DNA from 2 places in the Microbacterium sp. MYb64 genome. Region 2 is predicted to be linked to the other one. Evidence: predicted binding sites of a transcription regulator. Region 2 holds the regulator's gene; the other holds the start of a gene.

Region 1 (15,545 bases), on a different contig from region 2:
CGATGCAGGCGCGCAGCATCGTGGCGTGCTTGCCGGAGCAGTTCATCCGGATGCGCGCCTTGCCGGCGTGATCGCGCACGAGCTCGTCCCTGGTCGCCGAATCGCCGGGCCAGTCCGCGGGGCAGCCAAGGTCGTCCTCGGTGAGTCCGCCCGCCGCGAGGATCTCGCGCACCACCGCGACGTGCCTGTCGGTGCCGTTGTGGCTCGCCGTGGCGAGCCCGAGCTGCTCGCCCTCGAGCGGGGCGCCGGCGGTGAGGCACGCGATCGCCTGCAGCGGCTTCAGGCTGGAGCGGGGCAGCACCAGCGCGTCGGAGTTGCCGTGGCGGACCACGACCTCGCCCTCCGGGGAGAGCACGACAGCTGCTCCGATGTGGCGGGATTCGATGAATCCGTTCCGTTCGACGACGGCGAGTTCCACGGCATCCTGGACGGTCAGAGTCTGCACCACGAGTGCCAGCCTAGTGGGCGCGCGCACTGCCGACAGGCGCATTTCGACCCTGGCGGGCGGGATCCTGGCACGATGGATCCATGACCCTCGGCACGCATCACTACGCCCTCCGCGCCACCTGGACCGGGAACAGGGGCACCGGCACCTCGGGCTATCGCGACTACGACCGCGCGAGCACGGTTAGCGTCGAGGGCAAGCCGGATCTGCTGGCATCCTCCGACAAGCCGTTCCGGGGGGATCCCACCCGCTGGAACCCCGAGGACATGCTGCTCGCGGCGCTCAGCGAGTGCCACCTGCTGAGCTACCTGCACGCCTGCGTGACGGCGGGTGTCGTCGTCGTCGACTACCGCGACGAGGCCGCCGGCACGATGCAGGAGGACGGGCGAGGAGGCGGCGCGTTCACCGAGGTGACGCTGCATCCGGTGGTGACCATCGCCGAGGAGTCGATGCGCGCGGCCGCCGAGGCCGCGCATGCGCAGGCCAACGCCTGGTGCTTCATCGCGAACTCGGTGTCGTTCCCGGTGCACCACGAGGCGACGATCCTGGTCGCGGATCCCGTCGTGCACAGGGCGTGATCCGCGCGGTCAGCGCCGCTCGTGGGGCAGGGCCTGCTTGATCTTCTCGATCGTGCCCTGCGCCGGCACCTCGTTGTAGACGCCGGCGAGCTCCTGCTCGCTCAGCGCGTGGATCGCCGCCATGATCTCGTCGGTCGCGCCGCGGCGGGCACGGCCGGAGTTCGCGGCGCCGTGATGCGAGAGGTCGAGCGGCTCGCCGAAGCGGATCGTGACCTTCGAGCCGATCTTGGGCATGCTCGCGCCGACGGGCATCGCCTTGTCGGTGCCGATCACGCCGACCGGCACCACCTTCGCCCCCGTCTGCAGCGCGAGGAACGCGACTCCCGTGCGTCCCTTGTAGAGGCGGCCGTCGGTCGACCGCGTGCCCTCGGGGTAGAGGGCGACCGCGAGTCCCCGGTCCAGCAGCTTCCGCTGCGCGTCCAGCGCGTCCAGCGCCGCCTGCCCCGCGCCCCGGCGCACCGGGATCGCGCCGACCGCGCGCATGAAGTTCGCCACGAAGCGGCCCTTGAGGCTCGTGCCCTCGAAGTAGCTCGACTTCGCGAGGAAGTGCACGCGGCGGGGCGCCGCGACGGGGATCGCGATCGAGTCGATGAAGGAGAGGTGGTTCGACGCGATGATGATCGGCCCGTCCATCGGCACGTTCGCGCGGCCCTCGATACGAGGGCGGTAGATGAGCCGCGTGAGCGGGATCAGGATCATCCGGCCGAGCAGGTAGGTCGCCCCGGCCCGATGCAGTTCTTCGTCTTCGGCCTGGTGCTGATCCGCGACGGCTTCGTCGCGAGCCGCAGACGCTGCGGGTTCGGGTTCCGGGGTCACCAGACAAGGCTAGATCAGGATCCATTCCGCGATCGGAATGGGCTCGCGTGGCGGAACGGCGGGGCGGATCGCCCCGCCTCCCAGCGGCGGCAAAGCCCGATAGGGCAGGATAGGCGGGTTCGTCTCTACGTCTCGAGGTCCTCCGTGCGCATCCGCCTTGCCGCTGCTCTCTCCGCCGTCGCAGCGACGGCACTCCTGCTCTCCGGCTGCGCCGGCGCCGGGAGCCCCTCCGCTTCGCCGTCCCCGTCCGCGTCGTCGTCGTGCCTGCTCGACGCCAAGCCGGGCAAGACCTCCGACGCCGTCAAGGTCGAGGGCGAGGGCAAGGACCTGAAGGTCACGGTGCCGTCCGGCACGGACGTCGATGCCGCCGCCTCCGTCGAGCGCACGATCGTGAAGAAGGGCGACGGCGAGGAAGTGAAGTCCGGCGACCTCGTCTCCGCGCAGTACCGGATCGTCAGCGCGGCCGACAACACCGTGCTCGACTCCAGCGCGCGTCAGGCGGACGACCAGCTGCCGGTGCTCCTGGATCCGCAGCAGCAGTCGCTCTTCGTCGTTGCGCTCGGCTGCCAGCCGCTCGGCTCCTCGGTCGTGATGGCGGTCCCCGGCAAGATGTTCGGCGACGGCGGCAAGGCCGTCGTCGTGTACGCCCAGTCGATCAAGAAGCTGCCGACGGTCGCCACGGGCAAGGACGTGGCTCCGGTCGACGGAATGCCCGGCGTCAAGCTCGCCAAGGACGGCGCGCCTGAGATCACGATCCCGAAGGCCGACCCGCCGACCGAGACGAAGATCGCCCAGCTGAAGCAGGGCGATGGGCCGACCGTGGCCAGCGGCGACCAGGCCATCGTGCAGTACCGCGGCGTGACCTGGGCCGACGGCAAGGAGTTCGACTCCAGCTGGAAGCGCGGCACCCCCGCGCAGTTCCCGACGACCGGCGTCGTCGCGGGCTTCAAGAAGGCGCTCGAGGGGCAGAAGGTGGGCTCGCAGGTGCTGGTCGTGATCCCGCCGGCCGACGGCTACGGCGCCCAGGCCTCCGGATCGATCCCCGCCAACTCGACGCTCGTCTTCGTGATCGACATCCTCGGCACGGTTCCGGCGGCGACGCCGGCGCAGTGACCGCTTCCTGACCTGATCGGGGCCCGCCACGTCGCGCGACGTGGCGGGCCCCGTTCCGTTCGAGGGCATACGGCCTAGGCTGAGGCCATGCGTCGCGTCCTCGTCCTCGGCTCCACCGGCTCCATCGGCACTCAGGCCCTCGACGTGATCAGGGCGAATCCGGATCGTTTCGAACTGGTCGGGCTCGCCGCGGGCACCCAGGCCGAGCTGCTGGAGCAGCAGGCCGAGGAGTTCGGCGTGGAGGACACGGCTCTCGGCGCCGCCGAGACAGAACAGCTGGTCCGCGACGTCGAGGCCGACGTGGTGCTCAACGCGATCACCGGCTCCATCGGGCTCGGGTCGACCCTCGCCGCGCTGAAGGCCGGCCGCACTCTGGCGCTCGCCAACAAGGAGTCGCTGATCGTCGGGGGCTCCCTCGTGACCGCGCTCGCCGCACCCGGCCAGATCGTGCCCGTCGACTCCGAGCACTCCGCGCTCGCGCAGGCGCTGCGTTCCGGGACGAAGCAGGAGGTCCGCAGGCTCGTCGTGACCGCGTCCGGAGGGCCTTTCCGCGGCCGGTCCCGCGAGGAGATGGCCGCGGTCACCCCCGCGGAGGCGCTCGCGCACCCCACCTGGGACATGGGGCGCATGGTCACCACGAACTCGGCGACGCTCGTGAACAAGGGCCTCGAGGTCATCGAGGCGCACCTGCTGTTCGACGTGGACTACGAGCGCATCGAGGTCGTCGTGCATCCGCAGTCGATCGTGCACTCGATGGTGGAGTTCGTGGACGGATCCACGATCGCGCAGGCATCCCCGCCCGACATGCGCCTGCCCATCTCACTGGGTCTCGATTGGCCGAATCGTGTGGGCGGCGTCGGACGGCCGATCGACTGGACCAAGGCCGCGAGCTGGACCTTCGAACCCCTCGACAACGGGGCCTTCCCGTCGGTCGCCCTGGCGAAGCACGTCGGCCGCGCCGGGCGCACCTTCCCGGCCGTCTACAACGCCGCGAACGAGCAGGCCGTGAACGCGTTCCACGAGGGGCGGCTCAGCTTCCTCGCGATCGTCGACACGATCCAGCGCGTCGTCGACGCCCACGAGCCGCCCGACGAGCTCACGGTCGAGTCCCTGGCCGCCGCCGAGGCGTGGGCCCGAGCGACCGCAGACCGGATGATCGCCGCACAGGCGTGAGGCACCGGACCGGATCCGCTGGATCCTGGCGAGTGCACAGCTCCGGCACGGCCGTTTCCTAGCCCGGCACCGGTAACGTGGCGGGGTGGAGATCCTGCTATACATCGGCGGCCTGCTGTTCGTGCTGGTCGGGCTCGGTGTCTCGATCGCCCTGCACGAGCTCGGGCATCTCGTTCCCGCCAAGCTGTTCGGCGTGCACGTCGGTCAGTACATGATCGGGTTCGGGCCGCGGCTGTTCTCGAAGAAGATCGGCGAGACCGAGTACGGCGTCAAGGCGCTGCCGATCGGCGGCTTCATCTCCATGTCCGGCATGTACCCGCCTTCACCCGGCGATCAGGGCGACGACGGAGGGCGGAGCCGATCGCGCGGCGCCTTCCGTACCCTCATCCAGGACGCGAGGGCCGCGAACGACGAGACGATCGACCCCGAGCGCGCGAGCCGCGTCTTCTACCTGCTGCCGGTGTGGAAACGGGTCATCGTCATGTTCGGCGGCCCGTTCATGAACCTGGTCCTCGCGGTCGTCACGTTCACGGTGCTGCTGAGCGGCATCGGGCTGCAGCAGGGCACGACCACGATCGCCTCGGTCTCGGAGTGCGTGCTGCCCGCCGGATCCACGCAGACCTCGTGCTCCGCATCGGATCCGGTGGCCCCTGCGGCGCAGGCCGGCGTGAAGCCGGGGGACAGGATCGTCTCGGTCGACGGGAAGGACGTCAGCACCTTCGCCGAGGCCAGCGCGATCATCCAGGCCTCGCCAGGCAAGGCCCTCCCGCTCGTCGTCGAGCGCGACGGATCCCGGCTCACGCTGCAGCTGACCCCTGTCGCCGCCCAGCGGCAGGAAGCGGATGGCAACGGGCGCGCGGTCGTGGACGACAAGGGCAATGCGGTGATGCACACGGTCGGCTACGCCGGAGTCGGCGCGCAGCTCGCCTACGTGCAGCAGCCGCTGTCCGCCGGCTTCGATCAGGCGATGGCGAACACCGGATCCGTCGTGCAGCTCATCGGCAACCTGCCCGTGCGGCTGTGGGACGTGGGCGTCTCACTCGTCACCGGCACCCCACGGGATCCGAACGGACCGCTCAGCGTGATCGGCGTCGGCCGCATCGCCGGCGAGGTGGCCGCGGCCGATGCGCCGCTGCTGAACCGCTTCGCCGTGCTGCTGAGCCTCATGGGCTCGCTGAACGTCGCGCTGTTCGTGTTCAACCTGATCCCGCTGCTGCCCCTGGACGGCGGGCACATCGTGGTCGCGCTGTGGGACGGGTTGAAGCGCGCCTGGGCCAAGGTGGCCGGGCGTCCGAAGCCCAAGCCCGTCGACGCCACCCGGCTCGTGCCGTTGACGATCGTCGTGGCCGCGCTGCTCGTCGGCATGGGCGGTCTGCTGCTCGTCGCCGACCTGTTCAACCCCGTGTCGATCGGCTGATTCTTCAGCTCAGGGCGTGTCCGACCAGGCGTTCCAGGGTCGTCATGCCGTCGCGGGACAGGATCGATTCCAGGTGGCCCTGCACGGAGGCGAACGCCGGGCCGCGCAGCGCGTAGACGTCGCCTGAAGCTGCATCGGCGGATACTTCGGCGACCCCGGCTTCCGTCGTGCCGGGCGCGACGCGCGCCGTGAACGTGTTGTAGAAGCCGATGGAGGCGTCCTCGCCGAACACCGGCACCGCCTTCTGCAGACCCTGGTGCGGACTGGCGAGCGGCGCCAGCTCGATCCCGAGCGAGTCCGCGAGGATCTGGTGGCTGAGGCACACCGCGAGCAACGGGCGCGCCGTCTCGCGGCGGCGTGCCACGAGCGCGCGCATCCGGGCGATGCGCGGCGAGGAGTCGTCCCTCGGGTCGCCGGGGCCGGGGCCTGCGATGAGCAGGTCGGCGGCGTCGATCTCGGCGTCGTCGGCCTCCGCCCACGGCTGGATCCGCACCTCGAGTCCGAGGTGGCGCAGCTGGTGCGCGAGCATCGTGGTGAAGCGGTCCTCGGCGTCCACGACCACGGCCGTGCGCCCGGCGAAGGGCGAAGCCGTCGACGCCTCGGTGCCGCCGTCCTGCGGGTTGATCCAGAACTCGGCGAGGCGGGCGTTGCGCGAGGCGAGCAGAGCCTGGATCGCGGGATCGTCGGCCGGGGTCGCCCCGGATCCGGGCGCATCGGCATCCTCACGGGCCTCTGCGGCGGTGTCGCGCGCGACGGCGCCGATCGCACCCAGCACGCCCGCGGCCTTGCCGTGGGTCTCGCCGACCTCGCCGGCCGGATCGGAGTGGCGCACGAGTGTGGCGCCGACCGGCACGCTGACCTCGCCGTCCTTGAGGTACACCGTGCGGATGAGGATCGGCGCGTCCAGGTCGTGGCCGCCCGCGTCGTTCGGCGTGAAGAGCGCCGCCACGCCGGAGTAGTAGCCACGAGGCTTGCGCTCGTGCCGGCGGATCACCGTGCACGCGTTCTGCATTGGGGATCCGGTCACGGTCGGCGCGAACATGGTCTCGCGCAGGATGTCGCGCGGATCCAGCCGGCTGCTGCCGCGCAGCATGTACTCGGTGTGCGTGAGTCGCGACATCTGCTTGAGGTGCGGGCCGGTGATCCGCCCGCCGTCGGAGCAGACCGCGCTCATCATCTTGAGCTCCTCGTCGACCACCATGAACAGCTCCTCGGTCTCCTTCGTCGAGGAGAGGAACTCGCTCAGCGCCGCCGTGGTCGACCCGCCCGCAGGGTGTCGGAACGTGCCGGAGATGGGGTTCATGGTCACGACGCCGCCCTGGGCGACGACGTGCGCCTCGGGGCTCGCGCCGACCGCGACCACGCCGGGGGTGACGACCGCGAACGTCCAGTACGCGCCGCGCTCGTGCTCCAGCAGCGCTCGGAACCAGGTGAGCGCCGCCGTGCGCTCCGCGTCAGGGACCGTCGTGTCGATGCGGGCGGTGTAGTCGCGACGGATCACGAAGTTCGCACCCTCGCCGCGCCCGATCTCGTCGGCGATCACGCGCTCGACGATCGTGGCGTACTCCTCGTCGCTGAGGTCGAAGCCGCCGTCGTGCAGCGGGATCGGATCCGCGGGCAGCGCCGCGCGCACCTCGTCCGCGGGCAGGTGCAGGTGCTCGTCCACGATCAGGCAGCGCAGCGGAGCGCCGTCGTCCTGCGCCTCGAAGCCGCGCTCGCGGACCTGGCGATAGGGGACGAGCGAGAACACCTCGCGGCGCTCGCCGCCGGTGCCCAGGGGGATGTCGGCGAGGTTCGTCACGTCGACGATCTCGCCGGTGAGCAGCTCGACGCTGTCGGAGCCCTCGCGGGCGAGCAGGACGAAGGACGAATCGAGGGCGTGGATCCGGTCGGCGGTGGTCATTGAGGGTTCTCCTGAAAGAGGGATCCGACGCGGCAGAAACGACAAGACCGCCCCGGAAGGCGGTCTGGATCGTGGGTCGCGAACTCTCCGCCTAAGAGGCGGGCCACCAAGAGCGGTTCACGGACATGCGCCGAAACTACCACACGGATCCCGTCCAGCTGCGCACGGGTACCCTGGATGACGTGCCAGCTGTGAACCTGGGGATGCCCCGGATCCCCGACGTCCTCGCCCCGCGACGCAAGAGCCGCCAGATCAAGGTCGGCAAGGTGCTCGTCGGCGGCGGTGCTCCCGTCAGCGTGCAGTCGATGACGACCACGAAGACCACCGATATCAACGGGACGCTGCAGCAGATCGCCGAGCTCACGGCCTCCGGCTGCGAGATCGTGCGCGTCGCGGTGCCGTCGCAGGATGATGCGGACGTGCTGCACATCATCGCGAAGAAGAGCCAGATCCCGGTCATCGCGGACATCCACTTCCAGCCGAAGTACGTGTTCCAGGCGATCGATGCCGGCTGTGCTGCGGTGCGCGTGAACCCGGGCAACATCCGCAAGTTCGACGATCAGGTCGGCGCGATCGCGAAGGCGGCGAAGGATGCGGGCGTCTCGTTGCGCATCGGCGTGAACGCCGGCTCGCTCGACCCGCGCCTGCTCGAGAAGTACGGCAAGGCCACTCCCGAGGCGCTCGCCGAGAGCGCGCGCTGGGAGGCGTCGCTGTTCGAGGAGCACGACTTCCACGACTTCAAGATCTCGGTCAAGCACAACGACCCCGTCGTCATGGTGAAGGCCTACCGTCTGCTCGCCGCGATGGGCGACTGGCCGCTGCACCTCGGCGTGACCGAGGCCGGTCCGGCGTTCCAGGGCACGATCAAGTCGGCGACCGCCTTCGGGATCCTGCTCGGCGAGGGCATCGGCGACACGATCCGCGTCTCCCTGTCCGCACCTCCCGCCGAGGAGGTCAAGGTCGGCCACCAGATCCTGCAGTCGCTGAACCTGCGCGAGCGCAAGCTCGAGATCGTGTCCTGCCCCTCCTGCGGGCGGGCGCAGGTCGACGTCTACACGCTCGCCGAGAACGTCACCGAGGGCCTCAAGGACATGACCGTGCCGCTGCGCGTGGCCGTCATGGGCTGCGTCGTGAACGGTCCTGGCGAGGCCCGCGAGGCCGATCTCGGCGTCGCCTCCGGCAACGGCAAGGGGCAGATCTTCGTCAAGGGCGAGGTCATCAAGACCGTGCCCGAGGAGGACATCGTCGCGACCCTCATCGAGGAGGCGAACCGCATCGCCGACGAGATGGGGCCGAACGCGCCGCTCGGCACCGCGCAGGTCGTCACCAGCTGAGGGGCACCCCGTAGCGCGAGGCCTCCGCGGAGGGCCGCGTGACAGAGTGGGACCTTTCCGAGGAGGAATCATGAGCCAGCTTCCTGTTGCCGTGCAGCGCATGGTCGACGCCATCAACGATGCCGACACCGAGGCGTTCGTCGCCGCCTTCACGCCGGACGGCTTCGTCAGCGATTGGGGCACCGTCAAGGCGGGCCCCGAGGGCGTGCGCGCCTGGGCCGGGTCCGACGCGATCGGCGCCGGCGCCCGCATGACCGTTCTGTCCGCGGACACCGACGGCGACACGACCCGGATCCGCTTCGGCTGGCGCAGCAGCGTCTTCAACGGCGAGTCGGACGGGATCTTCGTGGTCTCCGACGGCCTCCTGGCCAGCTTCACCATCCCGCCGTCGCACTGACGTCGCGGCGTTCCCCGTCACCTTGTCTGGAGTCTCCGTGTCGCACAGCACCGTCGTCACCTTCCCTTCGGGGTCCCTCGTCGAGTCGGCGCGCGTCGTGGGCGTGCATCCGGCGGAGGGCGGAGCGGTGGTCGTGCTGGACCGTACTCCGTTCCACCCCGTCGACCACACCTGGCCGGATCAGCCGGGCGATCGGGGTGCGCTGCGCGTGGATGACGTCGAGGTCGCGGTGACCGAAGCGGTCATGGCGGCGGTGAGCGACGAGGGCGAGGTCGCGGTCGGTGCGGACATCCCGGTCAAGCGCGGTGCCGAGGGCTGGACCTGGCTCGTCGGGCACCGGGTCGAGGCCGTTCCTTCGGCGCTCGCGGCGGGCGCCTCGGCCGAGGCGACGGTCGATGCGGAGCGTCGTGCGGGGCTGAGCCGCGGGCACACCGCCTGTCACCTCGCGTCGCTGGCGCTGGATCTCGCGGTCGCGGATCTGTGGCGCAAGGATCCCGGATCCGATGCGCTCGGCACTCCCGATTTCGAGAGCCGCGCGAACCAGACGAGCTTCATCGACGAGGGCGGCTCGGTCGACGAGTACCGGCTCGGCAAGAGCCTGCGCAAGGCGGGGTTCGATACCGAGGGGTTCGCCGCGACTCTGGCGGAGCGCGAGGATCGGATCAACGCGCAGCTCGCCGCCTGGGTGGCGTCCGGCGCATCGAGCCGGATCGAGGTCGACGGCGAGACGATCGTGGATCGCCGTCGCTGGGTGTGCGGGCTGCCAGAGGGCACCGCATCGATCCTCTGCGGCGGCACGCACGTGTCGTCGCTCGCGGAGTTCGCGTCGATCCGGGTGTCGCTGGATCTGACGGATCCGCAGCTGCTGGTCATGAAGACCTCGGCTGTGCCGGCGTAGTTCGCGTCAGACTGGGAGCATGACGATCTGCGAGGTCCCGGCCGCTCCCGCTGTGCACCCGGCGCTGGCCGGCAGATTCAGCCCGGTCGGATTCGACCCGGAGTTCGAGATCGGCGCCGCGCACGTCGATTCGCTGCTGGACGCGGCGCGGATGGCGCCGTCGGCGGGGAACGGCCAGCCCTGGATGTTCCTCGTCGCTCGCCGGGGCGATGCGATCCACCGGCGGCTCGTGCCGCATCTCGCGCGGAGCTCATCGATGTGGGCGCCCGATGCGTCGCTGCTGGTGGTGAACTGCACGCAGGTGCTGGTCGAGGGGACCGTGGACTGGGCGTACTCGGAGTTCGCCGGCTACGACCTCGGTCAGGCCGTCGCCCACATGACCGTCCAGGGCCTTCATCTCGGACTCGACGCGCACCAGTTCCGGGCCTTCGATCGCGACGCGCTCGCCGCCGAGTTCCAGATCCCGCCTCATTGGGAGGCCACCACCATGACCGCGTTCGGTCGTGCCTCCCATGCCCCCGGGGACGTCTCGTCCGCGGGCACGAGCCGTGAGCGGGCCGGCCGTGACGAGATCACCTGGGCTCGCGACTGATCGCTTTCCGCGATCCCGTCACGCCGCCGCGCGGAACCGCTTCCGCCATGGTCGGACGCCCGCCCAGGCGTATCGGAGGGCAGGTCTGGACGGGAGCGCGAAGGTCTGCCCGCGAGGGTGATGAAGGACGAAGTCTTCCTTCTCGCGGCGGGTGATCCGCCAGCCGCCATGGTGCAGTTGCATGTGATGGAACCTGCACAGCAGGATGCCGCGGTCGATGTCGGTCCGCCCGTCATCGCGGACCCACTCGTCGATGTGGTGCGCTTCGCCGAAGGACGCCGGGCGATCGCAGCCTGTCCATCGGCATCCACCGTCTCGGATGGCGAGCGCGACGCGCTGCTTGGGCGTGAAGAGGCGGTGTTCGCGGCCGACGTCGAGCGGGTTCCCACGGGAATCGACCGTGACCCTGACAGCGCCGACATCGCACGTCTGCTGCTGGGCGACCGCCGAGGGGAATGAGTGCAGGTGGTCCTCCGCATGTGCGATCGGATCTGCGATGCCGTCGCCGTTCACGACCTGGACGATGCGGACTCCCGCACGTCGCGCACCGAACACGGCCGGGGCGTCGGCGAGAGCGCCGGTGCGGAGCAGATCGAGGAGCAGGTCGTAGGTCAGCTGGTCGTTCGTGCGCGGATCGTCGGTCAGAGCCTGCGCGCGGGCCTTCTCCTCGGCGTCGACGAAGCGGGGGCCGCCGGTCCGCGGGCGCATGGCGTTGGCGATGATGGTGGTCGCCCACGCGTAGCCTTCGTCATCGAAGTCGATCGCGCCCCGCTTGTGACCGTCGGCCGTGGTCCACACGCGGAACGAGCGCCGCGAGTAGCGTTCCTGGAATCGTCGGGCCGCACCCTCGGGGTCGAGCCGATCGCGGATCGTGCGCGCCGCCGAGCCCAGCATCTCCGGAGTGTCGTGGGCCGCGGCAGCCATGAGCTGGTCGGCGGCCACCTCCCACAGCTCGCGCAGGAGCGCGTCGTGCTCGGTCTCGTCGCACTCCGGCTCGTGCTCGCACTCGTGCTCGGTCTCGTCGGAGAGCGGAGGATCTGCGAGCCCCTGACGGATCGCGTCGTGCTGCGCCGACGTGATCCGCCCGTCGAGCAGGGCACGATCGAGCTCTGTGTGCCAGGGCGTGACCGGCTTCTCCGCGCGAGTCGATTCGTCGTCCGAAAACTGGTCGCCGGCGGCCGGGACCGAGGAAGCCGCCGCGACTGCCGAGGTGCGGAGCGACTCGCCGATGCGCACCTGCCGGCCGGCTTCGGCCCTCGTCGAGCCCGTGATCTCCTGCACGAGGGAGGCGACGTTCCTGTGTCCGCGGGACTGGGCGAGTCCGTTCTGCCCGGCTTCGCGGGAAGAACGGGCCGCGATGACGCCCGTGACCGCCGCCCGGATCCTCTCCCCGCTCTGGACCAGCGCTGTCGCCGCCGTGAGCGCATCGACTGCTTGCGCATCGTCGAGCCGCTCGATGAGCGGGATGAGATCGATCGGTTCGAGGGCATCACCGAGCAGCGCGCGCAGGGCCTGAACCTGTGCCTCGATGTCGGTGAAGAGTTCCATGCTCCATTCTCTCGAACACCACCGACATTCGGAGAGACGATCCAAGATCGGGGAAGAACTTCGAACGAGGGCTGACTGTGCGGATCGTCAGCGCACGTGGCCCTCGTGGACGCGACCTCCGGCGACATCGAGCTCTCGTTCGATCTGCGCGGCGAACGATGAGTGGTCGCCGATCAGCAGTGGCGCGGAGAGCAGCGCCGCTCGATGCGGATCGAAGTCGCGGAGGCGGCGGTGTCGCGCCCGGCGCAGCTGCGGATGGAAAGTCCGCCCGATCACCACATCGCGCGCAGGACGCGCTCGGCGTCCGCGGGAGAGGCCGTCGCGCCGTGCGGCAGCGGCGAGAGCGCGCGCCGCCTCGGCGACCGCCCGCGAGACGGGCGTCGCAGAACGGTCAGCGCCGATCGAGCCCGCGGTCGTCGATCCAGGTCCGCCAGGGGGTCACCGACCGGATGAACGCCACCGCGTCGAACGCGTCGCGTGCGCGGCCCGGCTGGACCACGTCGCCGTTGTGCCATCCGGTGGTGGCATCGAGCGCGATGGCGGCCGCCTCCGGCGCGGTGCGGAGGTCGATGACGGCATCGTCGATGCCTGATCGCTCCAGCGCCGCGTCCAGGCTGGACGGATCGAGCGATGCGAGCGGCGCGACGAAGGGGCGGGAATGCCCCGGGGGATCCGTGGGATCGGGGCGATGCAGCCATTGCTCGCCGCCGCCGAACGCGGTCCCGACCACCACGAGGTCGTCGCCGAGCCGGTCCGAGAGGTGCCCGCCCATGGTCGTCATCGGATCCGGGACGAACGGGGGAGCGGAGAACGGGGTCCGCTGCACATGCCCGTTGGCCGCCGAGACCACGATGCGGGGCTCCCGCTGCAGGACCCACTCCACGGTGTCGGCCATCCACTCGTCGCGGATGTTCGCGGCGGGCCAGGTGCGGGTGGGGCCCGCGGTCATCGCCTGCAGGAACGCATCGGCCGCCCTGGCGCTCTCGGCGGCGCGGATCGCGAAGTCCACCCGCTGCTCCGCCACGGCGCCACCGCCGAGCGCCGCGATCTGCTCGCGCCGACGTGCCCGGATGCGTGCGGTGAGATCGGCGATGCCGACCGTGATGACCGCCCGATCCGGCGCGGGCAGCGCCAGATACGCCCGGATGGAGGGCGCGGCCTGTGCCAGGCCTGTGCGGTCGTCGGGGAGATACCCGAACAGCGGCAGCAGGGTCTCTCGGATGTGCGCGGCGTAGTGCGGATCCGCCTCGTCGAGGAGACCGAGCGCGGCGAGGATCCCGGGCAGCGCGCTCGCTGAGGAATCGGGCAGATCCATCCCGTACCAGCGCGGGGCCGATCGCCCGGTCGCGGTGCGCTCGCGCATCCAGGTGAGCTGGTCGAGCATCTCCTGGCAGGCGCCGAAGCCGTAGGAGACGCCTTCGCGCAGGGTGTCCCGCAGGCCAGCGCGCCCGGTGCGGATCCACTCGTCGACGCGTCCTCCCTCCGGGAGCCCGCTCTCCGTCACGAGGGCGGTGAACCCGGCGCGCCGGTGCAGGAACCGGAACACGCGGTCGCGCAGCGCGAAGAACTCGTGGACGCGGTGCATCGACTCGCCGATCGCGACGACGCGGGCATCGCCCACGATGCCGAGAAGCGGTTCGAGGTCCGCGTCGTCGTCCTCATCCGGATCGACCGTGCGTAGGCGATGCGCGTGACTGCGGAGCCACGCGCTCAGGTCGTCCGCGGAGCCCTCAGACGACCGCAAAGGCCGCCTGCCCCTTCGCGACGTCGACGGAGTTCAGCACCACCTGGATGGTCGCGCCCGCGGCCGCCGAATCCGGCAGCGCCATCGAGGCGGTCACCGGCGGCTCCGTGATCTGCACGGTGCCGCGCTCGCCGTTGCGGCGGATCACCACCGCGGGGAAGGTCTCGCCGACGTGCGGCGCGAGCACGGCGGCCTCCACGAGGTCGAGCGTGCGCGAGTTCAGCGTGGACGACCGCTGCGCCGCGGCGCGCATCAGATCCGGAACCTGCGCCATGCTCTCGTGCACCCACGCGGGGATCTCCTCGCCGTGGCTCACCGCGAGCGAGATCGCGAGGGACCAGCGGTCAACGAGCCGCCGCAGCGGAGCGGTGGCGTGGGCATAGGGCGCGGCGATCGCGGCCTGCGTCGTCTCGGCCGGGACCTCGCCGTCGAACGCGACATAGCCGGCGCCGCGGAACAGCGCGGATGCGGCCTCCAGGATCGGCAGGGTGCGCGGATCGTCCCGGTCGAGGCCGCGCAGGTAGTCGCCGTACCGGCCCGCCGTCCACGGCACGCCGAGCGCCTCGGTCTGCCGGCGGAACGTGTCGAATGCGGCGTCGTCGGGCTGCGGCATGGTCCGCAGGATGCCGACCTTCGTCTGCAGCATGAGCTGCGCCGCGGCCATGCCGGTCATGAGCGACAGCTGCGCGTTCCAGTCCTCGATCGGCAGGGGCGTGCGGCGCTCGATCGCGTAGGTGCCGTCGTCCTTGCGCACGACCTCATCGTCGGGCAGGTTCAGGCTCGCACCGCCGCGCTGCGCCTCCTGCGCCAGACGCAGGCGCCCGACCTCAGGAAGGAGCGCGGCCGGGGTGTCCCTGCCTGCGTCGAGGTCCGCCTGGGTCGTGATGTAGTCCAGCTTCGCGCGGGAGCGGATCAGCGCACGTTCCAGCCGCGTGTCGGTGACGGTTCCGGCCGCGTCCAGGGCGAACGTCCACACGAGCGCGGGGCGGTCCTGATCCGGCAACAGCGAGGCGCGATCCTCGCTGAGCACGGGCGGATGCAGCGGGATCGTGCCGTCGGCCGCGTACAGCGTCTCGCCGCGGGCGCGGGCCGCCTCGTCGAGCGCGCCGCCCGCCGTCACGAACGACGGGACGTCCGCGATCGCATAGCGGACCGTGTAGCCGGATCCGCTCCGCTCGATCTGGAAGGCCTGATCGAGATCCATGGATCCGGCCGGGTCCAACGTGGCGAACGCGATGTGGCGCAGGTCCAGGTCCGGCAAGGGCGCCGAGGCCGACGCGGCCTCCGCGAGCGCCTCGGGTGAGAATTCCGCAGGAGCACCGATCTCGGTGCGCAGCGCCGCGAGCGCGGTGGCGAGCTCGCTCTGTGCGGCGGACGGGGCGACGTGCGATCGGCGCTGCGGCATGGGTTCAGCCTAGGCCGCCCTCCGCGTCCGAGCCGGGTATTAGCGTTGTGTCCATGACCACCTCTGCCGACAAGGCCCGCACCCTCGCCGCGCTCTACGCGGCCCCCGAGATCCTCCGCGTCGTGAACGTGTGGGACGTCGTCTCCGCCAAGGCGATCGCCGCCCTGCCCGAGACCACGGCC
Region 2 (15,545 bases):
CCGGCCCGCAGCCCCCGGATCCGCTCGTGCACCTGACTGCGCGCCGTGGCGATGAGGATCGGAACCCCGCTGACCGCGCGGATGCGCCGGCACAGCTCGATGCCGTCGATGTCGGGGAGGCCGAGGTCGAGGATCACCGCCTCGGTGTCCGACCCGAGCATGTCGAGGGCGCCGCGCCCGTCGCCGGCGCGCTCGACCGCGTAGCCGGCGCGGCCGAGGAAGCCGGCAAGGGCATCGGCCACGCGTTCGTCGTCTTCGACGATGAGGATCTTCATACCGTGAGCGTGTCTCCTGCGACCCCTAGGCCCGCTGCGCGAACGCGCTCTCGTACAGGCACACGCTCGCGGCGGTCGCGAGGTTCAGCGATTCGGCCCGGCCGAAGATCGGCAGCCGCAGCGCCCGATCGGCCAGCCCCAGCGCGGGCTCCTCGAGCCCCCGCGCCTCGTTGCCGAACAGCCAGGCCGTGGGCCGGGCGAGCACGCCCTCGGCGCGGGCGGCGAGCAGGTCGTCGCCCTTCACGTCGGCCGCGACCACCTGCAGACCCGCCGCGTGCGCACGTTCGACGACGTCGGTGAGCTCTCCGCCGACCGAGACCGGCAGATGGAACAGGGATCCGGTGGTCGAGCGCACGACCTTCGGGTTGTACAGGTCGACCGTGCGGCCGGTGAGCACGACGGCATCGGCGCCGGTGGCATCGGCGGCGCGGATGATCGTGCCGAGGTTGCCGGGATCGCGGATCTCCTCGCAGATCGCGACGAGGCGCGGCGAGGCGGCGAAGATGTCCCGCACCGAGGTGGGCATCTGCCGGGCGACGGCGACCACTCCCTGCGGCGTCACGGTGTCGGCCATCGCGGCGAGCACGAACTCCGTCACGTACTCGAAGCGCACCTCGGCGTCGGCCGCGGCCTGGCGCAGGTCGCCGTGCTTGTCCCACGCGGTCGGAGTCGCGAAGAGCTCGACGATCGCCTCCGGCCGATAGGACAGCGCTTCACGCACCGCCTGCGGTCCCTCCAGAAGGAACAGGCCGGTCTCGGTGCGGGCACTGCGCTTGGTGAGCTTGGCGACGGCGCGCACGCGCGGGGATCGGGGATTCTCCAGCACCATCACAGTCTAGGGACACCGAAGGGGCGCCGTCCTCGCGGACGGCGCCCCTTCGTGAACCAGATGCTTACGCAGCCGACTTGGGCGCGTTGACGTCCGCCGGCAGAGCCTTGCGGGCCGTCTCGACCAGAGCGGCGAAGGTCGCCGGCTCGTTGACCGCGAGCTCGGCGAGCATGCGGCGGTCGACCTGGACGCCGGCGAGACCGAGGCCCTGGATGAAGCGGTTGTACGTGATGCCGTTCTGGCGGGCAGCGGCGTTGATGCGCTGGATCCACAGACGGCGGAAGTCGCCCTTGCGCTTGCGACGGTCGCGGTACGCGTAGACGAGGGAGTGGGTGACCTGCTCCTTCGCCTTGCGGTACAGGCGCGAGCGCTGGCCACGGTAACCCGAGGCGCGCTCAAGGATGACGCGGCGCTTCTTGTGAGCGTTGACGGCGCGCTTGACTCTAGCCATTTTCGTGTATTCCTATCGTGCGATCGGCGTCAGCGGCCGAGGAGCTTCTTGGCGACCTTGGTGTCTGCCTTCGACAGCACCTGGTCCTGGTTGAGGCGACGGGTGCGACGGCTCGACTTCAGCTCGAGGTTGTGGCGCATCCCGGCCTGCTGCTTCTTCAGCTTTCCGCTGCCGGTGATCTTGAAGCGCTTCTTGGCACCCGAGTGGGTCTTCTGCTTCGGCATCTTCTCTTCCTTCGTATGGCGCCCAGCTGGGCGACAGGGTTCTGCCCGTCGTGCGGGAGGTCTGTGTGGGGCTGTGGGATCCGGGATCACTCAGCCGGGGCGGCCGGAGCAGCCGGAGCTGCCGGTTCGGCCGGGGCGCCGGGCGCCTTGGCGTCGCGGGCGGCCTGCTTGTTGGCCGCGCGCTGCGCGTCACGCACCGCGTTCTGCTCGGCCTTCGCCTCGGACTTGTTCTTCAGCGGGGCGACCACCATGACCATGTTGCGTCCGTCGATGGTGGGGTTGGACTCCACCGTGCCGAACTCGGCCACATCCTCCGCGAACTTGCGGAGGAGCCGCACGCCCTGCTCGGGACGGGACTGCTCGCGGCCGCGGAACAGGATCATCGCCTTCACCTTGTCGCCCGCCTTGAGAAAGCCCTCGGCGCGCTTGAGCTTCGTCGTGTAGTCGTGCGCTTCGATCTTCAGACGGAAGCGCACCTCCTTCAGGATCGTGTTCGCCTGGTTGCGGCGAGCTTCCTTCGCCTTCTGCGCGGCCTCGTACTTGAACTTGCCGTAGTCCATGATCTTGACCACGGGAGGCTTCGAGTTCGGGGCGACCTCGACGAGGTCGAGGTCGGCTTCCTGCGCAAGACGCAGCGCCGCCTCGATACGGACGACGCCGATCTGCTCACCCGCGGGGCCGACGAGGCGGACCTCGGGGACGCGGATGCGCTCATTGGTGCGGGGATCGCTGATGCGGACTCCTTAGACGATGGTTTCGGCCACCATGATCCGGACGGATCACGGGCGAAATCAGAATCGTCCCACCCGCCGGCATTCAGACGCCGGCGGCACCCTGACCCGCTGCGCAGCCTTCGCTGCACAGCGGCTACCGATGTGAATCGGCGGAGTGCTGAACCCGGTAGCCTTGAGCGGCAAGCGCGGGTGGGAAGTGAATCCTCTTTCGTGCCGGGACGAGAAGTCCCGGAGCCCGCAGAAGTCTATCAGAAGGCAAGACCTTCGGAAAGCCGGCACAGTGAGCACTCCCGCGCCCGACGGCCACGAGCACGTCACCCCCCTCTCCCCCGACGCGTCGGGAGCCGCCCGCGACATCGCGGATGTCGCCGCCGTCGAGGTGATCACCACCGCCGCCGTGCACCTGCTGAGCGCGGCCGCGGTCAAGGTGGGCCTCGCGGACGATCCCGAGACGCAGAAGGACCTGGACGAGGCACGCAAGCTCATCAACGCCCTGGCCGGCCTCATCACCGCCGCCGCCCCCGAGATCAGCGACATGCACGCGCGCTCCCTGCGCGACGGCCTGCGCTCCGTGCAGCTCGCCTTCCGCGAGGCCTCCGTCATCCCGGACCCGATCGGGCAGGGCCCCGGCGAGAAGTGGACCGGACCGGTCAACTGACCTCGCCGCGGGCGGGGGCGGGTTCGCTCGCTTCCGCCCTCAGGCGCTCGCGCGCAGGCGCACGGTGAGCGAGTCGACGAGCACCGCGATGCGGTCGTCGGCGGCCCAGCGCTGCGCGAGGCGAGCGAGCACCGCATCGAGCGTCTCCCGATCCAGCCCCTCGACGAGCTCGAGCGTGACGACCAGCTCCGGTCCGCGCAGGCGCGCGTCGGGGTCGCCGGCGGAGACGGCGACGTCGATCACGGCGAGCTCGCTGCCGACGCTCTCCAGGAGGCCCGCGTAGACCTCTGGCGAGAGGAAGCTCGGCTCCCAGTGCTGCCCCTGCGCGATCGCCCACACGGCGGGGCGGCGCAGGACGAACTCGGTCGCGGATCCGGGGTCGAGCACGATCAGCTCGGCATCGCCCGACGAAGCGGACAACGCCACGCGGGCGGCCTCGACGGGGATCGGGCGTGCGACCGCATCCCAGGAGCGCATGGTGTCGACGCTCGTGAAGGCCGGCTGCACCGTGCGCCCGTCGGGCGCGGCGACCGTGACGAGCGAGAGCTCCTGGGTCTTGTCCACCGTCAGTCCGGACGGCGCCACGCCTTCGTCGCCCTTCTCGGCGACCAGCGGCACGAGCACGCGCGCCGTGCGGAACGCGTCCACGACCTCGGCCTGCGAGCCGCCACCGGCGCGGAAGCGCGTCAGCGCGTCCCAGAGCGCCGGATCCGCGGATCCGTCGTCGCTCGCCCGGGTGTTCTCCTGGAAGGAGCGTCCCGCCCAGGGCACGCCCGCGGAGTCGCCGGCGTTGCCGTGCGCGCCGTGGTCGTGATCGCACGCCGCGGACGCGGCGTGGTCAGGATCCGGCGACATCCAGCGCCTCGGCCAGGGTGAATGCGCCGGCGTACAGCGCCTTGCCGACGATCGCGCCCTCGACGCCGAGCGGCACGAGCTCGCGGAGCGCGGCGATGTCGTCGAGGTTCGCGATGCCGCCCGAGGCCACGACGGGCTTCGGAGTGCGCGCGGTGATCTCGCGGAGCAGGTCGAGGTTCGGGCCCTTGAGCGTGCCGTCCTTGGTGACGTCGGTGACGACGTAGCGGCTGCACCCGGCGTCCTCGAGGCGGTCGAGCACCGTCCAGAGGTCGCCGCCCTCCTTGGTCCAGCCGCGGGCGGCGAGGGTCGTGCCGCGGACGTCCAGGCCCACCGCGACCGCGTCGCCGTAGCGGGCGATCACGTCGGCGGCCCACTCGGGGTTCTCGAGCGCCGCGGTGCCGAGGTTGATGCGGGAAGCGCCGGACTCCAGCGCCGCCTCGAGGCTCGCGTCGTCGCGGATGCCACCGGACAGCTCGACGTTGACGCTGCGGAACTGCTTGATCACGCGGCGCAGGATCGCGGTGTTGCTGCCGCGGCCGAACGCGGCGTCGAGGTCGACCAGGTGGATCCACTCGGCTCCCTGATCCACCCACTCCGCGGCGGCGTCCATCGGATCGCCGTAGCTGGTCTCGCTTCCGGCCTCACCCTGCGTCAGGCGGACGGCCTGTCCGCCCGCGACGTCTACGGCCGGGAGGAGGGTCAGGGAGGGGGACTGCGCGAACTCGTTCATGTCGTCCTTCGGGTCACGATGCACCGCGCGCTTCGGGCGCGGCACGAGAGAAGAGAGTAGTCCGCGCACGGTCGGGGCACCAATCCCCCGGCGTCACACGGTCAGACGGATCAGAGCGTGGAGATCCAGTTCCGGAGGAGCTGGATGCCCGCCTCGCCGGACTTCTCCGGGTGGAACTGCGTCGCGGAGAGCGGGCCGTTCTCGACCGCGGCGAGGAAGCGCGAGCCGTGCTCGGCCCACGTGAGGTGCGGCTCGGGGAACGGCGGCATGACCTCGAGCTCCCACGTCTGCGCGGCGAAGGAGTGCACGAAGTAGAAGCGCTCGTGCTCGATCCCGCGGAACAGCACGCTGCCGGGATCGGGTTCGACGGTGTTCCAGCCCATGTGCGGCAGGACCGGAGCGTCGAGCTCGGTCACGATGCCGGGCCACTCGCCCAGCCCTTCGACCTCGGCGCCGCGCTCGACACCGCCCTCGAACAGGACCTGCATGCCGACGCAGATGCCCAGCACGGGGCGGCCGCCGGCCAGGCGCCGCTCGATGATCTCATCCCCGCGGTGCGCGGCGAGCGCCTCGCGGACGGCTGCGAACGCCCCGACGCCCGGTACCACGAGCCCGTCGGCCTCGAGCGCCGCGGAGCGGTCGCCGGTGAGCTGCGCGTCCGCGCCGGCGCGGATCAGCGCCTTCACGGCCGAGTGCACGTTGCCGGACCCGTAGTCGAAGACGGCGACGGTCGGACGACGGCCTTCTGCGCCCTCGCTCACAGGGCGCCCTTGGTCGAGGGCACGCCGACCACGAGGGGGTCGAGCGCCTTGGCCTGACGGAACGCGCGCGCGAAGGCCTTGAACTCGGCCTCCGCGATGTGGTGCGGGTCGCGGCCGCTGATCACACGCACGTGCACGGTCAGGGCGGCGTTGTACGCGATCGCCTCGAAGACGTGACGCACGAGGGATCCGGTGAAGTGGCCGCCGATGAGGTGGTGCTCGTAGCCGGCCGGCTCTCCCTCGTGCACGAGGTAGGGGCGACCGGAGATGTCGACGACCGCCTGCACGAGCGCCTCGTCGAGCGGGACGAGCGCGTCGCCGTAGCGGGAGATGCCGTTCTTGTCGCCGAGCGCCTCGCGGATCGCCTGGCCGAGCACGATCGCCACGTCCTCCACCGTGTGGTGCGCGTCGATGTGGGTGTCGCCTGAGGCGCGCACGGTCAGATCTGTCAGCGAGTGCTTCGCGAACGCCGTCAGCAGGTGGTCGAAGAACGGGACCGAGGTGTCGATGTGGCTCTGCCCCGTGCCGTCGAGGTCGAGCTCGAGCTCGATCGTCGACTCGGACGTGGAGCGGGTGCGGCGCGCGGTCCGGGCCGCAGCGGGGGTCTCAGCGGTCATGAGGCCGATCCTATCGAGGCGAGGGCGTCCAGGAATGCGGTGGTCTCGGCCTCGGTTCCGGCCGTGACGCGCAGGTGATGCGTGATGCCGACATCGCGGATCAGCACGCCCCTGTCGTAGAGGGCGCGCCAGGTCGCGGCGGGATCGGCGACCCCGCCGAACAGCACGAAGTTGGACCAGGACGGGTGGGGTTCGTACCCCAGGGCCGCGAGCGTGGCGGAGATGCGATCGCGCTGCGCGACGATCTCATCGACCATCGCGAGCATGATCGGCGCGTTCCGCAGCGCCGCGATCGCCGCCGCCTGGGTGAGCGCGCTCAGGTGGTACGGCAGGCGCACCAGACGCAGGGCGTCGATGAACGCCGGATCCGCGGCGAGGTAGCCGACCCGCGCTCCGGCGAAGGCGAAGGCCTTGCTCATCGTGCGGGAGACGGCGAGCCGCGGCCGTCCCTCGAGCAGCGTCAGCGCCGTCGGCGAATCCTTCGGCGCGAACTCCTGGTACGCCTCGTCGACGATGACGATGCCTCGCGCGGCCTCGTACACCGCCTCGATCACGTCGAGAGGCAGCGGGGTGCCCGTGGGGTTGTTCGGCGCGCACAGCAGGATCACGTCCGGATCGTGCTCCAGGACCTGCGCGACCGCCTCGTCGACCGTCAGCTCGTAGTCGGGGTGGCGGACCCCGGCGACCCAGGTCGCCCCCGTGCCCTGGGCGAGCAGCGGGTACATCGAATAGGTCGGCGCGAACCCGAACACGGTGCGGCCAGGGCCGGCGAAGGCCTGCAGGATGTGCTGGAGCACCTCGTTGGACCCGTTGCCCGCCCAGATGTTCGCGGCCACGAGGTCGTGGCCGAGGTAGCCGGCGAACGCCTCACGGAGCTCGGTGAACTCGCGGTCCGGGTACCGGTTGACGTCGCGCAGCGCCACCGCGATGTCGTCGAGGATGTCGCTCGCGACCTTCTCGGGCACCGGATGCGTGTTCTCGTTCACGTTCAGCGCCACGGGCAGCGGCGCCTGCGGGGCCCCGTAGGGGCGCAGTCCGCGCAGGTCGTCACGAAGGGGTAAGTCGTCGAGCGAGACAGTCACCCTGCCATGCTAGGCGGCCCGGCTGTGATGCCGGTGCCGCGTGACGATCAGCGTCCGGTCGCGCCGTACTCCGCCGGGATGGCCAGGTGCTGCCCGACCTCGATCACGCCGCCGTCGACGAGGTTCAGCTGGGAGATCTTGGCGACGACGTCGCGCGGGTCGGCGTTCGGCGCGACCTCGCCCGCGATGGACCACAGGGTGTCGCCGGGTTGGACGGTGACGGTCGCGAAGGTGTTGCCCGTCGTCTGCTCGCCGGAGGCGAGCGCGGATCCGCCGCTCAGCGCTGCGAACGCGATCGCCGCAGCCACCGGGAGCGCGACCAGCGCGGCGAGCACGCGCCGACCGCGTGCGGTGATCCGCAGGCGCGTGGCGGGAACCGGACCGGCGAAGGTGATGCTGCTCATGGTGCTTCTCCTCAGTGTCTGTGTCGGTCCGCCTCTCCCCGGATCGGGATCCCGTGTGGAGGATCTTCGAATCCGGGCCTCTGGAGAGGCGAACCTACGTACCGAAACTACTTTCGAGTTCGAACATCTGTCAAGCGTTCTTCGAATATCGGTTCCGATAATTCGCCGACACGCTCGAACAGATCTATCGACTCCGCCCCGATCTCGGATACGGTTTCGATACGAAGACCCCATCACGGACCACCGACATTCGAATCGCCGCCCGCGAATCCATGCCGATCACCGGATCCGCGAGGGCCCGATGCACACGAAGGAGATGGCATGAGCGACGGTGCGAACCTCGGCTCCGAGGCCCCGCGGACGCGGCGCCGCAAGAGCCTCAGTGCGAAGCAGATGGCGATCCTCGAGGTCATCCAGACCTCGATCGCCCGGTACGGCTACCCGCCGAGCATGCGCGAGATCGGCGACGCCGTGGGTCTCAAGTCCCTCAGCAGCGTGACGCATCAGCTCGGCCAGCTCGAGCTCAGCGGCTACCTGCGCCGCGACGCCGGCAAGACCCGCGCCATGGAGGTCCTCATCGACCTGCCCGGCCTCTCGACCGAGAACCCCGCAGACACCGCCCCCTCGGTCGGAGACGCCGCGCTCGTGCCGCTCGTGGGCCGGATCGCCGCCGGAGTGCCGATCACGGCCGAGCAGCAGGTCGAGGAGATCTTCCCCCTCCCCCGCCAGCTCGTCGGCAAAGGTGATCTGTTCATGCTCAAGGTCTCCGGCGAGTCGATGATCGACGCCGCCATCTGCGACGGCGACTGGGTGGTCGTGCGCTCACAGGGCACCGCGGAGAACGGCGAGATCGTCGCGGCCATGCTCGACGGCGAGGCCACGGTCAAGACGTTCCGCCGGCGGGACGGCCACGTGTGGCTGCTCCCCCGCAACAGCGCCTTCGAGCCGATCCTGGGCGACGACGCCACGGTGCTCGGCAAGATCGTGGCGGTGCTGCGCGCGGTCTGATCCCCGCCCCTTCCACGTCGAGGCCCCCTCTGCGCATCGAGGCCCCCTCTCAGATCCGAATCTGGGAGGGGGCCTCGGTGCTGCGAGGGGGCCTCGATGAAGACGCCCGGTGCGGGGAGATCAGACCGCGACCGACACGTCCTCGCGGACGCGGCGGGTGGCCTCGACGATGTTGCGCAGCGAGGCGTTGGTCTCCTCGTAGCCGCGGGTCTTCAGACCGCAGTCCGGGTTGACCCAGAGCTGACGCGTCGGGATCTCCTCGACCGCACGGCGCAGGAGCACCTCGACCTCGGAGGCGTCCGGAACGCGCGGCGAGTGGATGTCGTACACGCCGGGGCCGATGCCGTGGTCGAAGCCGGCCGCGGCGATGTCCGTGACGACCTCCATGCGACTGCGGGCGGCCTCGATCGAGGTGACGTCGGCGTCGAGCGCGCGGATCGCGTCGATCACGACGCCGAACTCCGAGTAGCAGAGGTGCGTGTGCACCTGCGTGGCCGTCTCCGCGCCCGCCGTGGACAGCCGGAACGACGCGACGGACCAGTCCAGGTACGCCGGCTGGTCGGCCTTCTTGAGCGGCAGCAGCTCGCGCAGCGCCGGCTCGTCGACCTGGATGACGCCGATCCCGGCGGCCTCCAGGTCCGCGATCTCGTCGCGCAGCGCCAGGGCGACCTGGTTCGCCGTCTCGGCGAGCGGCTGGTCGTCGCGGACGAACGACCAGGCGAGGATCGTGACGGGGCCCGTCAGCATGCCCTTCATCGGCTTCGCGGTGAGGGACTGCGCGTACTCCGACCACGCCACCGTGATCGGCGCCGGACGCGAGACGTCGCCCCAGAGGATCGACGGGCGCGTCGCGCGGGATCCGTAGGACTGCACCCAGCCGTTCTCGGTGACGTCGAAGCCGTCGAGGTTCTCGGCGAAGTACTGCACCATGTCGTTGCGCTCGGGCTCGCCGTGCACGAGCACGTCCAGGCCCAGCTCCTCCTGCAGGGTCACGACCCGGCCGATCTCCTCGCGGAGGAAGCCGTCGTACTCGTCCGCGGTGATCTCGCCCTTGGTGAACTGCGCGCGGGCGCGTCGGATCTCGCCGGTCTGCGGGAAGGATCCGATGGTCGTGAGCGGCAGCGCGGGCAGGTCGAGCGCGATCGACTGCGCGGCCACACGGGCCTCGTAGTCGCCGCGGTCGAAGTCGGCGCCGGTCAGCGCCGAGGTGCGCGCACGGACGGCGTCCACGCGGACGCCGGGGGCTCTGAGACGGTCCGTCAGGGCGGCGGAGGCGGCGTCGAGCTCGGCGGCGATCGCGGAGCGCCCCTCGGCGAGGCCCTTGGCGAGGGTCGTGACCTGCGCGACCTTCTGGTCGGCGAAGGCGAGCCAGCTCACCAGGCGCTCATCGAGCTTGGTCTCGTCCTCGACGTCGTGCGGCACGTGCTGCAGCGAGGTGGAGGTCGCCGCGGCCACGCCGGCCGCACCGAGACCGCGCAGCGCCTCGAGGGTGTCGAAGGCCGCGGAGAGGTCGCCGCGCCAGATGTTGTGGCCGTCGACCACGCCGCCGACGAGCACCTTGTCGGCGAGGCCGGGGACGGATGCGGGCACGGTGCCGCGCACGAGGTCGAGGCCGATCGCCTCGATCGGAGCCGCGGCGAGAACCGCGAGGTTGGCGTCGAGGGCCGCGTACGGGGCCGCGACGAAGATCGCCGGGCGCTCCGCGAGACCGCCGAGGACCGCGTACGCGCGCTCCGCGGCCGCACCGAGCGCTGCCACGGAAGCCGGCAGCGACTCGCTCACGAGCGCCGGCTCATCCAGCTGCACCCACTCCGCGCCGGCGGCCTCGAGCGCGCCGAGCACCTCGGCGTAGACCGAGACGAGGTCGTCCAGGCGCGACAGCGGGTCGAAGCCCTCCGGCGCCTCGTCCGCGGCCTTGGCGAGGGCGAGGAACGTGACGGGGCCCACGAGCACGGGGCGGGTGCGGAAGCCGGCCTCCGCCGCCTCCCGCACCTGGCGCACGATGCGGTCGCTGGACAGCGAGAAGACGGTGTCCGGTCCGATCTCGGGCACGAGGTAGTGGTAGTTCGTGTCGAACCACTTCGTCATCTCGAGCGGCGCGCGCTCGCCCTCGCCACGGGCGACGGTGAAGTACGCCGGCAGGCCGATCGTGCCGTCGGCGGACCGCAGGTCCTCGAAGCGGGCGGGGATCGCACCCACGGTGACCGCGGCGTCGAGCACCTGGTCGTAGTACGAGAACGACTCGGGGATCGCCGAGTCGGAGCGGCCGAGGCCCTGCACGGCGAGACGCTCGCGCGTCGTCGCGCGCAGCTCGGCCGCGGTGCGCTCGAGCTCGGCCTCGTCGATCCGTCCGGCCCAGAACGCCTCGACGGCCTTCTTGAGCTCACGGCGACGGCCGATGCGCGGGTAGCCCAGGACGGTGCCCTCGGGGAATGCGGTCATGACGGTCCTCTCTGACGGAAGGGGGGAAGGATGCGGCCTAGTGCGCGCCGCTGGTCTCTGCGAGCTGGAGGGCGCCGCCCACGGGGGACGTCGCCCCGCCTTCGGGGAGGACCCCGGCGGCCGTGAGCACGTCCAGCACGGTGCGGTGCTGGTTGAACGCGTACAGGTGGATCCCAGGCGCCCCGCCGTCCACGAGCTCCCGCACGAGCTCCGCCGCATGCGCGACGCCGATCTCGGTGCGGCCCTCGGCGGTCGGCTCGACCTCGAGGTCGATGGACAGCTCGGCGGGAAGCTCCTCGCCGCTGAGCTCCAGCACGCGGCGCAGGCGCGCGGGCGACGTGATGGGCATGATGCCGGGCAGGATCGGGATCGTGACGCCCGCGCGACGTGCGCGCTCGACGAAGGCGAAGTAGTCGTCAGGGTGGAAGAACAGCTGCGTGATCGCGAGCGTCGCCCCCGCGGCCTGCTTGGCCAGCAGCGCGTCGATGTCCTGGTTGCGGTACGTCGAGCGCGGATGCCCGTTGGGGTACGCCGCGACGGCGATGTTCACCTTCCGGCGGGGCGTCACCTGAACGGCTCCGGGAACGCCAGGGATCGGCCGCTCCTGGTAGGGCGCCCGCTCGGCCTGCGCCCTGTCGATCAGCTGCACGAGCTGCGCCGAACTCTCCAGGTCGCCGAGGAACGGCTGGCTCTCATCCAGTGGCGGATCGCCGCGCAGGGCGAGGAAGCTGAGGATCCCTGCGTCGAGGAACTCCCGGATCAGCCGGGAGGCTCCGGCGTACGTGTTGCCGACGCAGGTGAGGTGCGCGAGCGGCTCGACGGAGGTGTGCTCGCGGATGTAGCGCAGCACGTCGAGCGAGCGACCGCCGACGGATCCGCCCGCGCCATAGGTCACGGAGATGAAGCGAGGTGCAGCCGATGCGAGCTGCTGGATCGTCTCGTGCAGAGCCTCGATCGGCGCCGTGGTGCGCGGCGGATACAGCTCGAAGGAGATCGGGACGCGCGGAACGACGGCCCCGGCGGGGGCGAACGGCGGCGCGTCGAAGGACATCTCTCTCCTGGGTCGGGGCGGTCACCCCACGCTAGGCGGCGCTGCCACGCGGCGCATGCTGTGTTTCGTCATGTGTCGGCGCTCCGGAAAGCCCGGCACGCAGCGCCGCACGAGACGGCGCCGGCCGGTTCTCCTAGGCTCGAATCATGACGACTCCGCACGGATCCTGGCCCTCCCCGCTGTCCGCGGCCGACCTCGCCGTCGCCGGCACGAAGATCGACGGAGCCCGCTATGCCGCGGGCGGGATCTGGTGGAGCGAATCGGTGCCGCAGGAGCGCGGGCGCATGCGGGTGATGCGCCGCGACGGCGTCGGCGCCGCGCGCGAGGTGCTGCGCGCGCCGTGGAGCGCCCGCTCCCGGGTGCACGAGTACGGCGGCGGTGCGTGGACGGTCGCCGATGACGGCACGCTCCTCTTCGTCGATGGCGAGGACCAGCGCGTGCACCGGCTGGATCCTGAGACCGACGCACCTGTGCCGCTCACCGCGCCGGGTCCGCGCTACGGCGGCCTCAGGGCGCAGCAGGGGCGCCTGTTCGCCGTGCGCGAGGACCTGCGCGCCGCGCCGCACCAGCGCGCGATCGTGGAGATCCCTCTCGACGGTTCCGCGGCAGCGGACGATGCCGCCGTCACCACGATCCTCGGCGGCGACGGCTTCTTCGCCCACCCGGTGCTCTCCCCCGACGGGACCCGGCTCGCACTCGTGACGTGGGACGTGCGGCGGATGCCGTGGGAGGCGTCGGAAGCGCTCGTCGTGGATCTGGCGACGGGATCGCGGACCCCGATGCCGGGCCGCGCCGCGCTGCAGCCCGAGTGGCTCAGCGACGACGAGCTGCTGTTCAGCCATGACGCGACCGGACGATGGAACCTGTACCGCGCGATGCCCGGCGGCGCACCCGCGACCGTCTCCCCCGCCGACGCCGACACCGGCGGCGGGCTGTGGGTGCTCGGCCAGCGATGGTTCCGGGTGCTCGAGGACGGCAGGATCCTGGCCGTCCGCACGAACGGATCGGACGCGCTGGTGCTCATCGAGCGGGACGGCACGGAGCGCGAACTGGCGGTCCCGTTCGACGGCGACCTCAGTCTGGAGGATGCACACGGATCCCTGGTGCTGATCACCGGACAGGGACGACGGGTCACGCCGGGTCTGTGGGAGCTGGACCTCGACGCGGGCGTCGCGCGCGCGATCCGCGGCGGCGATCCCGTAGACCCCGCGTGGGTGCCCGGCGCACGCCCGGTGAGCTTCGACGGACCGCACGGCCCCGTGCACGCGTTCGACCATGCCCCGGCGAACCCGGATGCCGATGCGGCTCCGCAGGCGCTGCCGCCCTACGTCGTACAGGTGCACGGCGGCCCGACGGCGCACTCCTCGGGCGCGCAGGCGGGATGGATCACGTACTTCACGAGTCGCGGCATCGGCGTGCTCGAGGTGAACTACGGCGGATCCACCGGCTACGGCCGCGCCTACCGCGAGCGGCTGGACGGCGAGTGGGGCATCGTCGACGTGGACGACGTGCTGGCCGCGGCGCAGGGGCTCGCGGATGCCGGTCTCGCGGATCCGGCCCGCATCGCGATCCGCGGAGGATCCGCCGGCGGCTGGACCGTGCTGTCCGCGCTCGTCCGCGGCGGGATGTTCGCGGCCGGCCTCGACCGGTACGGCGTCGTGGACCTGCGGCTGCTCGCCGAGGAGACGCACGACTTCGAGCGCTACTACCTCGACGGCCTCGTGGGAACGCTGCCCGAGGCCGAGCAGACGTACATCGACCGTTCGCCGCTCACCCACGCGGACCGCATCGACGTGCCGGTGCTGATCCTGCAGGGCGCCGACGACGCGGTCGTGCCGCCGTCGCAGTCGGAGGCGATCCGCGACGCACTCGCCGCGCGCGGAGTGCCGCACGAGTACGTGCTGTTCCCGGGCGAGGGACACGGATTCCGGCAGGCGGACACGATCATCGCGGCCGCCGAGGCGGAGCTGCGGTTCCTGGGCTCAGCCTTCGGATTCGACCCCGTGCCTTAAGCGGCGGGTCACTCCCCGAGGCGGTTGCGCGAACGCATCGCGCGCTCCGCCTCGCGGGAGTCCTGACGCTCGCGCAGGGCCTGTCGCTTGTCGTACTCGCGCTTGCCCTTCGCGAGGGCGATCTCGACCTTGGCGCGCCCGTCGGAGAAGTACAGCCGCAGCGGGATGAGCGTGTAGCCGCCCGCGGAGACCGCATGCGAGAGCTTCGCGATCTCCTCCTTGTGCAGCAGGAGCTTGCGGATCCGCTTGGCCGAGTGGTTCGTCCAGTGCCCCTGCGAGTACTCCGGGATGTGCACGGCGTCGAGGAACGCCTCGTTGCCCTTGATGAACGCGTATCCGTCCGTCAGGTTCGCACGCCCCTGGCGCAGCGACTTCACCTCGGTGCCGGTGAGCACGAGCCCCGCCTCGTACGACTTCTCCAGGTTGTAGTCGTGACGTGCGCGACGATTGGTCGCGATGACCTTCTCCCCGCGTTCCCTGGGCATGGTTGTCTCCTGCTGTTCGTATGACGGATCCGGCACGCGCCGGTCAGGCCCGAGAAGGCCAGCCCGCCAGTCTATACACGGAAGGGCCCCCGCCGCACGGACGGGTCAGGCGCGCAGCCAGCGGCGGATCGCGAAACCGGCGCTGAGCGCGGCGAGGATCACGCCGATGCCGATGAGCACCGGCACCACGAGCATCGCCTCGTTCAACCCGACCCAGGTCGTGATGAAGGACACCCGCTTGGTGAGGTAGTCCTGCACACCGAAGTGCACGCCCAGCAGCACCACGGCGCTCGCGAGCACGGATCCGATCACGGCGGCGAAGACGCCCTCCAGGACGAACGGGGTCTGGATGAATCTGTTCGAGGCGCCGACGAGGCGCATGATCCCGATCTCCCGCCGTCGCGCGTACGCCGACAATCGGATCGTGGTTCCGATGAGCAGCACGGCGGCGATCAGCATCAGCACCGCGATCCCGACCGCGATGTAGGTCGCGACAGTCAGAGCGTTGAAGAGCGGATCCAGATACTCGAGCTGGTCCTTCACCTCATCCACGCCCTTGACGCCGCTGAAGGCCTCCGCGATGACGGCGGACTGGGTCTGGTCCTTGAGATTGACCTTGAAGACCGCGTTGACCTGATCGGCCGTGAGCACGCCGGCATAGTCCTTGCCGACGAGCTTCAGGGTCTCCTGATAGGCCTGGTCCGCGGTCTGGAAGCTGCTCTGGGAGATCAGCGGCTTGAGGGTGGAGCCGTCGAGCTCCGCCTGCACGGCCTTGATCTGGTCCTCCGTCGCGGTGCCGCCGATGCAGCCCGGCGACGTCGAGACCGACGAGCACATGTAGATCGCGACCTGGGCGCGGTCCTGCCAGTAGGCGCGCATCGTGCCGATCTGCGCCTGCATCAGGATCGCCGCCCCCACGAAGGTGAG

Evidence for each region. The regulator LexA, encoded in region 2, represses DNA repair genes until DNA is damaged. The targets are predictions, from matches to a motif close to TCGAACANNTGTTCGA.
Region 1: the regulator LexA is predicted to act here: its motif matches at 12,342-12,357, upstream of CQ044_RS02870 (HNH endonuclease signature motif containing protein).

The regions. Positions count from the first base shown of each region.
Region 1 is NZ_PCOW01000002.1:141,512-157,056, forward strand. It holds gene CQ044_RS02815 (asparaginase) at 1-490, opposite strand, end outside; gene CQ044_RS02820 (OsmC family protein) at 529-1,023, shown strand; gene CQ044_RS02825 (1-acyl-sn-glycerol-3-phosphate acyltransferase) at 1,033-1,722, opposite strand; gene CQ044_RS02830 (FKBP-type peptidyl-prolyl cis-trans isomerase) at 1,984-2,952, shown strand; gene dxr (1-deoxy-D-xylulose-5-phosphate reductoisomerase) at 3,040-4,125, shown strand; gene CQ044_RS02840 (RIP metalloprotease) at 4,211-5,542, shown strand; gene CQ044_RS02845 (chorismate-binding protein) at 5,547-7,445, opposite strand; gene ispG (flavodoxin-dependent (E)-4-hydroxy-3-methylbut-2-enyl-diphosphate synthase) at 7,628-8,779, shown strand; gene CQ044_RS02855 (nuclear transport factor 2 family protein) at 8,850-9,176, shown strand; gene CQ044_RS02860 (hypothetical protein) at 9,214-10,074, shown strand; gene CQ044_RS02865 (nitroreductase family protein) at 10,094-10,666, shown strand; gene CQ044_RS02870 (HNH endonuclease signature motif containing protein) at 10,685-12,214, opposite strand; gene CQ044_RS02880 (erythromycin esterase family protein) at 12,606-13,958, opposite strand; gene CQ044_RS02885 (RNB domain-containing ribonuclease) at 13,945-15,363, opposite strand; gene CQ044_RS02890 (isocitrate lyase/phosphoenolpyruvate mutase family protein) at 15,417-15,545, shown strand, end outside.
Region 2 is NZ_PCOW01000020.1:45,704-61,248, reverse strand. It holds gene CQ044_RS15640 (response regulator transcription factor) at 1-275, opposite strand, end outside; gene CQ044_RS15635 (RNA methyltransferase) at 301-1,101, opposite strand; gene rplT (50S ribosomal protein L20) at 1,169-1,555, opposite strand; gene rpmI (50S ribosomal protein L35) at 1,585-1,779, opposite strand; gene infC (translation initiation factor IF-3) at 1,866-2,486, opposite strand; gene CQ044_RS15615 (DUF1844 domain-containing protein) at 2,794-3,171, shown strand; gene CQ044_RS15610 (SseB family protein) at 3,211-4,026, opposite strand; gene priA (bifunctional 1-(5-phosphoribosyl)-5-((5-phosphoribosylamino)methylideneamino)imidazole-4-carboxamide isomerase/phosphoribosylanthranilate isomerase PriA) at 4,010-4,756, opposite strand; gene hisH (imidazole glycerol phosphate synthase subunit HisH) at 4,867-5,517, opposite strand; gene hisB (imidazoleglycerol-phosphate dehydratase HisB) at 5,514-6,134, opposite strand; gene CQ044_RS15590 (histidinol-phosphate transaminase) at 6,131-7,216, opposite strand; gene CQ044_RS15585 (LysM peptidoglycan-binding domain-containing protein) at 7,264-7,620, opposite strand; gene lexA (transcriptional repressor LexA) at 7,942-8,628, shown strand; gene metE (5-methyltetrahydropteroyltriglutamate--homocysteine S-methyltransferase) at 8,749-11,070, opposite strand; gene CQ044_RS15570 (methylenetetrahydrofolate reductase) at 11,108-12,121, opposite strand; gene CQ044_RS15565 (prolyl oligopeptidase family serine peptidase) at 12,268-14,133, shown strand; gene smpB (SsrA-binding protein SmpB) at 14,142-14,618, opposite strand; gene ftsX (permease-like cell division protein FtsX) at 14,724-15,545, opposite strand, start outside.